3 regions of the Pseudarthrobacter kochi genome follow, and region 1 is predicted to be linked to each of the others. Evidence: riboswitches for the same ligand, from Rfam matches in the RefSeq annotation. Region 1 holds a riboswitch; each other region holds the start of a gene.
What was found. Region 1 has a riboswitch for thiamine pyrophosphate ahead of ACZY0Y_RS16110 (bifunctional hydroxymethylpyrimidine kinase/phosphomethylpyrimidine kinase). Riboswitches for the same ligand answer to the same signal wherever they lie in the genome.
Positions count from the first base shown of each region.

Region 1 (3,236 bases):
CCGCAAGCGGATGGGCACCGGGCTGCTGGAAGTCTTCGGCGAACAGTGTGAAGCCTGCGACGGCCGCGGCATCGTCACCCATGACGAGCCGGTGGAGCACCGCCGCGCCAACGTGGTTGCCGCCGAGCACCACGTCCCCCGGACCGAGCAGCACCAGCCTGCTGCACGGACCGAACGCAAGAGCCGCCGCCGCGGCCGGGGCGGCCAGGGCACGGACGAACAGACCGCACCGGCAGCAGTGCACGCCGAGCCCACCGAGGCCGAGCGCCACGCCAAGGCTGAGGCAACCCGCGCGGCGCTGGCGAACATCGCCGCCGCGGCACATGCTGCACACCTGCACGACGGCGAATCAGCCGCCGCTGCCGATGCCGGGGCCCGCCAGGCCGCTGTCGAGGCGGCTGTCGAGCTGGCCGCGACGGAGGAAGCGGCCGGGCGTCCCGCCGCTGTGCTGACGTTCGGCGGCGAGCAGGTCGCCCTGCCGTTCGTGGAGCACGCCGACGAGTCGACTGCACCCGCGCTGACCCTGGACCTGCTGACCGAGGCCTTCGCCCACCTGGGTGAAGCCGAGGCAGCCCCGGCAGCGCAGGAACCGGCAGCCAAGGCTCCCGCGGGTAAAGCGCCGGTAGCCCGGACCGCTGCGGCAGCTCCGGCCCGCACGGGCGGAACCGGCCCGGGACGCGCCCAGGCACCGGGTTCCCAGACCGAGGCGGAAACCGAGGCCGGCACCTCCCGCGCCCGCCGCGGACGCCGCAACCGCAGCGCCAGCCGCGCCCAGGGTGCAGCCAATGAGACCTCGGTGGAACAGCGCCGGGAAACTCCGCAGGCGGCAGCCGTTTCGGTGCACGAGGCCAAGGTCCCGGCCGCAACCACGCCGGCGGCCAAGCCTGCCGCGAACGAGCCGATCATCCTCGGCGTCGGCGTCCCGGCCTCGGAGCTCTAGCACCGGAACACTTCAGCAAGGCCGCGGGTGCGGTCCGGACCGCGTAGCAATGCGCCAGGTCCGGGCCGTGCCCGCGACTTCGTTAAGGGATGCGGCTAGGCTGGATCCCTGACACGGGGTGCCGCGCATCGAGCCGGCTGAGATCCAGACCCGTTGAACCTGTCCGGTTAGCACCGGCGAAGGGATGTCTCCCGTGACCACCGCCTCATCGTTTCTTCCTGCTGTCCCCGCCCCTGCGGCCCCCCGCATTCCGCGGGTGCTCGCCATCGCCGGCTCCGACCCCTCGGGCGGGGCCGGGATCCAGGCCGACCTCAAAAGCATTGCCGCGCATGGCGGCTACGGCATGGCGGCCATCACCGCACTGACCGCGCAGAACACCCGAGTCGTCAGCGCCGTCCACGTCCCGCCGGCGGACTTCCTGACCGCCCAGCTCGACGCGATCAGCGAGGACATCAGCATCGATGCCGTCAAGATCGGGATGCTGGGGGATGCCGCCGTGATCGACGCCGTCCGCAGCTGGCTGGAGAAGGTCCGGCCCGCCGTCGTCGTGCTGGACCCCGTGATGGTGGCGACGAGCGGTGACCGGCTGCTGGAGGAGTCCGCCGAGGCGGCCCTGCAGGCGCTCCTGCCGTACGCGGACCTGATTACGCCCAACCTCGCCGAACTCGCGATCCTGCTCGAAGAACCCGTCGCGGGCAACTGGGCCGCCGCGCTGGAACAGGGCAAGCGGCTCGCCGCCCACACCGGCACGACGGTACTGGTCAAGGGCGGACACCTCGACGGCGATCCCGGTAGCCACAGCAACGACGGCGGGTGCCCGGACGCGCTGGTCAACACCGCCGGACTCCTGGCCCAGGACGTCGTGGTGGTGCCGGGGGAGCGGGTGCCCACCCGCAGCAGCCACGGCACCGGCTGCTCGCTGTCCTCGGCGATGGCAACCGTACAGGCCAGGGTCGGCGACTGGGAGGCTGCACTCCGGGAGGTCAAGCCCTGGCTGCAGGAGGCGCTGCGTACCTCGGCGGACCTCGACGTCGGCAGCGGCAACGGCCCGGTCCATCACTTCCACCACGTCCAGCAGCAGACCGAGGCCCACGGCAGGACAGGCCGGGTACCGGCCGAGGGTGAATTCGCCCTCGCGCTCCGGGACGCCGCCGCCGCGGACCTCGAGGCGATCTACGGCCTGGACTTCATCAAGGCCCTGGCCGACGGATCGCTCCCGGAGCAGGAGTTTGCGTACTACCTCGCCCAGGACGCCCTCTACCTGAACGGCTATTCCCGGGTCCTGTCCCGCGCCGCCGCGATCGCGCCCACGGAGGCCGAACAGCTCTTCTGGGCCCGCTCCGCGCAGAACTGCCTCGACGTCGAATCCGAGCTGCACCGGACCTGGCTGAAGGGCCGCACGGCCACCGTGACGCCCGGACCGGTCACCAAGTCCTACGTGGACCATCTGCTGGCCGCCTCGGTCTCCGGCAGTTACGGGGTGCTCGTGGCCGCCGTGCTGCCGTGCTTCTGGCTTTACGCCGAAGTAGGGGAGGCCCTGCACGCGCAGTTCCTCGCCGCAGGCGCCCCGGAATCGCACCCCTACGCGGTGTGGCTGCGCACCTACGCCGATGAGGAGTTCGCCGCCGCCACCCGGCAGGCCATCGCCCACACCGACGCCGCGGCCCGGGCGGCCTCGCCGAGTGAACGGAAGGCCATGACCCTGGCTTTCCGGCAGTCCGCCCGCTACGAGGTTGACTTCTTCGACGCGCCGCGGCTGCACGCCTGACGTGCAGTGCCCGGGGAGCCTGTACGATAGGTGGGCACGGTTCCGGAAGTCGTTGCGGCAACGTCCTGTCCATACAGGGTGGCGCCTATCACGTACCTCCCTTCGGAACCAGCCTCATTTGCGGCCGAAGGCAAAATTAGCGTAGTCTAGATCTTCGGTGCTTACGCCAACACTTGGGTTATGACCTTGAGGACGCTCCACTTGATTTCAGGTGCGATTGTCCACGGGATAGCTCATGGGTCCCCCCGGGGAACCCACCGGCGTAGAGGCACAGCGTGAGCCGGACCATAAACTTTGGACCCAGGTTCCGCACGCAAATCTAGTAATAAACGTCGAGAGAAGTGAGTTCCCCAGTGGTGTACGCGATTGTCCGCGCAGGCGGCCGCCAAGAGAAGGTTTCCGTTGGAGACTTCGTTACCCTGAACCGCGTCCCCGGTGGAGCCGGCAGCACCTTTGAGTTGCCCGCACTGCTCCTGGTAGACGGTGACAAGGTCACGTCTGCAGCTTCGGACCTGGCCAAGGTAAAGG
Region 1 covers NZ_JBVAYV010000039.1:29,722-32,957, reverse strand. Annotated here, with positions in the region: gene ACZY0Y_RS16115 (Rne/Rng family ribonuclease) at 1-940, shown strand, start outside; TPP riboswitch at 1,045-1,142, shown strand; gene ACZY0Y_RS16110 (bifunctional hydroxymethylpyrimidine kinase/phosphomethylpyrimidine kinase) at 1,125-2,708, shown strand; gene rplU (50S ribosomal protein L21) at 3,062-3,236, shown strand, end outside.

Region 2 (3,236 bases), on a different contig from region 1:
GGGTTCGTCGAGGAGAATCAGCCCGGGGCGCATCGCGAGGATGCCGGCGAGCGCCAGGCGCTGCTTCTGGCCGCCGGACAACGCCGACGTCGGATGGTCCAGCGGCAGCCGGCCCAGCCCGACGTCGTCGAGCGCTTCCGCCACCCGGGTCCAGATGTCGGCCGGCGGCACGGAGAGGTTTTCCGCACCGAAGGCGACGTCGTCGCCGAGGCGTGAGAGCACCACCTGCGTTTCCGGGTCCTGCTGCATCAGTCCGGCCCGGCCGCGCCGGGCCCGGGGCGGGGCGCCGTCGATCAGCAGGCTGCCGGACTCGTCGGCGTCCTCGGCGTCCGCCGGAGCACGGCCAGCGGCAAAACTACCAGCACCGTCACCGGAGGAGCTGTCGCCGAGCACCCCGGCCAGGGCGTGGAGCAGCGTGGATTTGCCGGCGCCCGAAGGCCCCAGCAGCAGCACGCGCTCCCCCGGCTGGATGTCCAGGTCCAGGCCGCTGACGGCGGGCCGGGACCGGCCGGCGTGCCGCCAGCCCCAGCCGCGAGCGGTGATCGTAGCCGGGCGGACCCGGTCGAAAGATGTCATGGGCAGTGTGCGGACGTCAGGAGAAGACGGGCTCCGTGGCCGCCTTGCGGGAAGCGAAGGAACTCAGCACGCCGGTCCTGGCCAGGCCCCGGGTGGCGAGCCAGGACAGGCCGCCGGCGATCACGGCACCGGAGATGGCGGTGAAAATGATGTAGGCGAGCTTGTCGCCGGCGGCGTACGCGATGTTCCAGCCCCAGGGCAGGAACGAATCATTCAGCCCGCAGAACAGGCCCGCGCCGGCACCGGCCAGCAGCGACACCGGCAGGTTGAACTTCTTGTACATGAACGCGGCGAAGACCAGTTCGGCGCCAAGGCCCTGCAGGATGCCGGAGATGAGCACCGTGGTGCCGTACTGCGAGCCCATGATCAGCTCGCCGGCGGCCGCCACGGTCTCGCAGAACAGTGCGGCGCCCGGCTTGCGGATAATGAGCATGCCCAGAACGGCCGGGATCATCCAGCCGCCGGCGTAGAGCCCGGTGAGCGGCGGATAGAACGCGTTGACGGGCGCGGAAATGAGGTTGGCGCCCTGGGACCAGGCCCAGAAGATGACGCCGCCGGCCACGGCGATCAACGCGGCCACCACAATGTCCACAACACGCCAGTTGTGGCTGCGCCGGGCGGGTGTCGTGGCGGAACCGGGGCTAACCGATTCGTGCTGGCCGGATTCGTGCTTGGCAGATGTATCAGTCATATCGTCCTCCTGAGGAACAGGAGGGGAGAGTGCCCCGGGTCCGCAGCTTCCGCTGCCGCTCCGTGCACTCTGAGAACTCGACTCCCTTGCGCCGGTACTAACCGGATCAGGTTCGAGGGTCTGCGGCTGTCCGCACTCTCAGCGCCCACCTGTGGTTTCCCCGGATTCCTCCGGTGATGCCCGACGGCGGCGCTCCCCTGTCGTATCTAATATTGCCCTTGTGGGCGTGGCTCAGTTTACACCCGTGGAGCATTGTTTTTCCGGGGCCGGCCGTCATAATCCGGCACCGTCCGAAGCGGTGTCCCGGAACGGCCTGCTTGGTAGAGTCGGCACAGCATGGGAACACCGGACGCCGCCACGGCCGGCTGGCTGCCGGCAGCCAACTAACGGAAGCTGAATGACTTGACGAACCCACCAGTGCCTTCCCCCGGCTACGACCCGGATTCCGCGGAACCGCAGCCGCACGGGTCCCTGGGTGCGCTGATCGGCCGCATCCTGGCAGAAATCGAGGAACTGCAGTTCCGGTCCTTCACTAAGGACGACGCCCTGGACCTTGGGCTCCTTCTGGTGGAACTCGGCCGGCAGCGCTCGCACCCGATCGCCATCGACATCACCAAGGGTGAGCAGGTGCTCTTCCATGCGGCGCTGGAGGGCGCCACCCCGGACAACGAACGCTGGATCAGGGCCAAGCAGCGCACGGCCGTGCGGTACGAAGTCCCGTCGCTGCTGGTGGGTCTTCGGGCCCGGGCGGCCGGGCGGAGGATCGAGGACAACGCCTGGTTCGACCAGATGGAGTTTGCCGCCCACGGCGGCGCGTTCCCCATCTACCTGCGCGGCACCGGGATGATCGGCACGGTCACGGTGTCCGGGCTGCCGCAGAAAGCCGACCACGAACTGGTGGTCGAGGCCCTGTCGGAAATCCTCGGCCGCACTGCGTCTCTGGCTGGACCGCCGGGACGCTAGCCCGGCATCGCCCCGGCTGCGCTGCGGGGTGTCCGCCCGGCGAACCGGATCAGCGCAATCCCGACGGCCACGAACCAGACCCACATCAGCACGCCGTAGCCCCAGTAGAACTCCGGGACGGCATGCCGGAGCGCCTCCGCCACAACACCCAGGCCGCCGGTGGCGATCCCCAGCCACGCGAGGGTCCGCGGCAGCACCCCCTTCAGCATGACGACGGAGATCAGCAGGATGCCGAGCGCTGACAGGACACCGACGACGGCGGGGGAGTTGTTCTCGGCGACGATCGCCTCGGCGGCGGTCGAGTAGCGGAGCCGGGCGGCGCCGTCGTCCGCGCCGGCGTAACGGTCGCTGAGGTACACGAGCACGAGGGAGCCCCGGCTGGTGACCGGGACGGCGAGGATCAGCGCCCAGGACAGGGCGCCGATCACGGTAGCCAGCAGGGCCAGGCTTTTGTCGAGCGGGGCCAGGGCCACGAAGAGCGCCACGAACACGAGCACCGGCAGCATGTTCGGCACCATCCACAGCAGCTGTTCGGCAGTGTAGATCCCCTTGTTCCGCGCGATGAACTCCAGTGTCGCGGCGCCTCCGTGGACCGGTGGCGGGGCGGCGAAGTCCAGGACCAGGAGCACCACAAAGAGCACCGAGGCAATGCCGGCCCAGAAATACAGCCGCCGCCAGGTCTGGCCGTCAGCCGCTGGGGTGGTCGGCGCGGCGCGGCCGGGCGAACGGGTTTGGGGCTTTTCCATGCCCGAAGTTACGTCCGGCCCACCCCGCCGGACAGGGGCGTTGGTCCCGGCCGCGCCCCTGGCTGGACCCTCCGGCAAGGAACGCTAGGCTAGGGGAAGCCCTGTTTCCTCCCGCAAGGAGTTGCGAAGAATGAACATCTTCATCAAACTGCTCGGCACCGGCATCAGCCTGCTCGCCGGCTATGTCGGCACCAAGGTCGTTGACACCGTCTGGGAGAAGTCCACGGGCAGCAAGCCGCCCAAGGGCCACGACGACGACG
Region 2 covers NZ_JBVAYV010000024.1:39,999-43,234, reverse strand. Annotated here, with positions in the region: gene ACZY0Y_RS12700 (ABC transporter ATP-binding protein) at 1-576, opposite strand, end outside; gene ACZY0Y_RS12695 (ECF transporter S component) at 593-1,267, opposite strand; TPP riboswitch at 1,333-1,476, opposite strand; gene ACZY0Y_RS12690 (heme-degrading domain-containing protein) at 1,670-2,230, shown strand; gene ACZY0Y_RS12685 (DUF4386 family protein) at 2,227-2,976, opposite strand; gene ACZY0Y_RS12680 (DUF4235 domain-containing protein) at 3,107-3,236, shown strand, end outside.
Region 2: another riboswitch for thiamine pyrophosphate. It lies ahead of ACZY0Y_RS12695 (ECF transporter S component); the one in region 1 lies ahead of ACZY0Y_RS16110 (bifunctional hydroxymethylpyrimidine kinase/phosphomethylpyrimidine kinase).

Region 3 (3,236 bases), on a different contig from region 1:
GATGGCCTACGGTGAGCTTTCCGCCTTCGAACGGCTCTCCTCCGATGCCCGGTATTCACCCACCCTGCACGACCGTGCGGTGCTGGCCCGGATCGCCGTGATCGAGTTCCAGCACTACGAACTCGTGAGCGCCAAACTTGACGCCATGGGCCTTGACCCGGAAGCTGCCATGGTTCCGTTCCAGCCGTCCGTGGACCACTTCCACGAACGCACGCGTCCCGCGGACTGGTACGAATCCCTCATGAAGGCGTATGTGATCGACACCGTCTCCGCCGATTTCTACCGCGCCATTTCCCGCTACGTCGACGCCTCGACCCGTGCCCTGGTGGAGCAGATCCAGGCCGACGGGGAGGCCACCGCCGTGCTGCGGGACCGGCTCAGGACGGCCCTGGCCGACGACCCGCGGCTGGCATCGCGGCTGGCGTTGTGGGCGAGGCGGCTGCTCGGCGAGGCCCTGACCCAGGCCCGGCGCGTGAGTTTCGAACATGCCTTCGTGGGCGGACTGATCGGCGCGGACGAGGAGCAGTCGAAGGAACTTGTCCGCGAGCTGATGCGGGAACTGGCGGCGAACCACTCACGCCGGCTGACGCAGCTCGGCCTGGCCGGCTGAGCGGTCGGTCCGGACGCAGCTGTCCGCGGCGTCGAGTGCGGCGAGCAGGGCCCGGGCGGCGTCCGCGGGATCGTCGGCCTCGGTGATGGCGCGGACCACCACGATCCTGTGTGCGCCCGCCTCCACCACCTGCTCCACATTTCCAAGGTCGATGCCGCCGATCGCGAACCAGGGCACCACGCCCGCGACCTTGCCGCCGGCCTTGCCCCCGGCGCTATGTGCTGCCCGGCGGATCGCGTCCGCCGCGTACCGCACCAGGTCGAGTCCGACGGCGGCTCGCCCCGGCTTCGTGGGGGTGGCCCACACCGGCCCGACGCAAAAGTAGTCCAGGCCGTTGCGGCCAGGGGCTGCGGTAATGGCTGCGTCCACCTGCTCCGGGCTGTGGGTGGACAAACCGATCACGGTGTCCTTGCCGAGGAAGTCCCGGGCCGCCCCGAGGGGGATGTCCTTTTGCCCGATGTGGAACACCGGAGCCCCGGACAGCGAGGCGAGGTCCGCCCGGTCGTTGACAGCCCACAGCCGGCCGTGGCGGTGGGCTGCCTGGTGCAGGACCTCCAGCAGTTCCAGCTCCTCGGCAGCCTCCAGCGACTTGTCGCGCAGCTGGATGATGTCCACGCCGCCGGCAAATGCAGCGTCCACGAAGTCCGCAAAGTCGCCGCGGTCCCGGCGGGCGTCGGTGCAAAGGTAAAGGCGGGCGGTGGTGTGGACGGCATCCTGGCTCATGCTTCCAGCCTAGTTCCTCTAAACTGGGCCAATACCGCGGGAGCCTGCCGCGGCCGTCCACGCCCCTGGCGTCCGGCACCGGCAGGCTGAGAGGGCGTCAGAGCCGACCGCTTGACCTGATCCGGTTAGTACCGGCGTAGGGAAGGAACCTTTTATGGGCAGCAGACTCGTCCCAGCCACGGCCCCAGTCACCGATGCGGCGGCCGCGGCCGCCGCGGTTAACACCAAAAGCCCCAAATGTTACGACGTTGCCGTGATTGGCGGCGGCGTTGTCGGCCACGGAATCGCCTGGGCGGCGCGGCGCTCGGGCCGTTCGGTGGCCCTGATTGACGACGCCCCCGGAAGCGGCGCCAGCTGGGCCGCCGCGGGCATGCTTGCCCCGGTGAGTGAACTCCACTACCAGGAGGAAGCCCTCCTGGAACTCATGCTTGAATCCTCCCGGCTCTGGCCGGCCTTCGCCGCCGGACTGGACGGTGCGGCCGCGGAAGACCCGCGAGACGGCGGCTCCGGGACGGGATACCTCACGACGCCGACCGTCGCCGTGGGTGCCGACGCCGCCGACCGCCGGGCGCTCGCGGACCTGCGCACCGTCCAGCAGGCTGCCGGCCTCGCCGTCGAACCGCTGACCGTCCGTGCGGCGCGCATCCGTGAACCCCTGCTGAGCCCGGGTATTTCCTGCGCCTTCGACATTCCCGCCGACCACCAGGTGGACCCCCGCCGTCTGCTCGCCCGGATCGGGGAACTGCTGGCCGCGGACGGCCGCTGCGACACCATCGCCCGGCGCGCTGCCGGGCTGCTCTGGGAGGACGGGCGGGTGGCTGGCGCCAGCCTCGCCGGCGGCGGTTCTGTCCGGGCCACTGAAACCATTGTGGCCAACGGCCTCGGAGCCGCCGCGCTTGAGGGACTGCCGGCGGGGCTCCGGCTGCCGCTGCGGCCGGTCCACGGTGACATCCTCCGGCTCCGGGTGCCGGAGAAACTGCGGCCGCTGCTCACCTCCACGGTGCGCGGACTGGTGCGCGGGGTGCCCGTCTACATCGTCCCCCGGCAGGACGGCACGGTGGTGATCGGCGCCACCCAGCGGGAGGACGCCCTCGGTGAAGACCTCCGGGACGCTGCCGCGCCGGCTGCCCCGACAGCCGGCACGCCGGCCGGTGCCGCTGTGTCCGCCGGCGGCGTCTACCAGCTGCTGCGCGATGCGCAGCAGCTGGTCCCCTCCGTCGCCGAACTGGAATTGCTCGAGGCCACCGCCCGGGCCCGGCCGGGGACCCCGGACAACGCGCCGCTGCTGGGCCGGGTGGCGGAACCGGGAAGTTCGGCAGACATCGCGGGCCTGGTCATCGCCACCGGCTTCTTCCGGCACGGAATCCTGCTCACGCCCGCCGCCGCAGAGATCTGCCGCGGACTGCTGGACGGCGTCGCGGATCCCCGCTGGGCCCACTTCCGGCCGGACAGATTCAGCACCGGCACACAGTCCGCCGGACCTGCTGCCGACGCCCCGCACACCACATTCCCCCGGAACACCAACACCCGGAACACCAACCCTGAGCGCAACAAGGAAGCGGTATGAACATCACCCTGAACGGAACCGGGCACTCGCTCCCCGACGGCGCCTCGGTCAGCACCCTCGTCAGCCAGGTCACCGGCCGGACCCTGGCCCCCAACGGCCGGTCTGCGGACGGCGGCAAACTCGGCGTCGCCGTCGCCCGCAACGCCGAGGTGGTCCCGCGCAGCCAATGGCACGGCACCGCGCTCGCCGACGGCGACGACATCGAGCTGGTAACGGCGGTACAGGGAGGATGAGCAGCATGGAGGACACCACACTGGCAGCGGCGCCCGGAGCCTCAGTGCCCGGAGCGTCAGCGGCCGCCGCGGATCCGTTCACGGTGGACGGCGTGCAGCTGGG
Region 3 covers NZ_JBVAYV010000008.1:72,423-75,658, reverse strand. Annotated here, with positions in the region: gene ACZY0Y_RS06510 (ferritin-like fold-containing protein) at 1-610, shown strand, start outside; gene thiE (thiamine phosphate synthase) at 575-1,333, opposite strand; TPP riboswitch at 1,360-1,494, shown strand; gene ACZY0Y_RS06500 (FAD-dependent oxidoreductase) at 1,488-2,900, shown strand; gene thiS (sulfur carrier protein ThiS) at 2,897-3,133, shown strand; gene ACZY0Y_RS06490 (thiazole synthase) at 3,139-3,236, shown strand, end outside.
Region 3: another riboswitch for thiamine pyrophosphate. It lies ahead of ACZY0Y_RS06500 (FAD-dependent oxidoreductase); the one in region 1 lies ahead of ACZY0Y_RS16110 (bifunctional hydroxymethylpyrimidine kinase/phosphomethylpyrimidine kinase).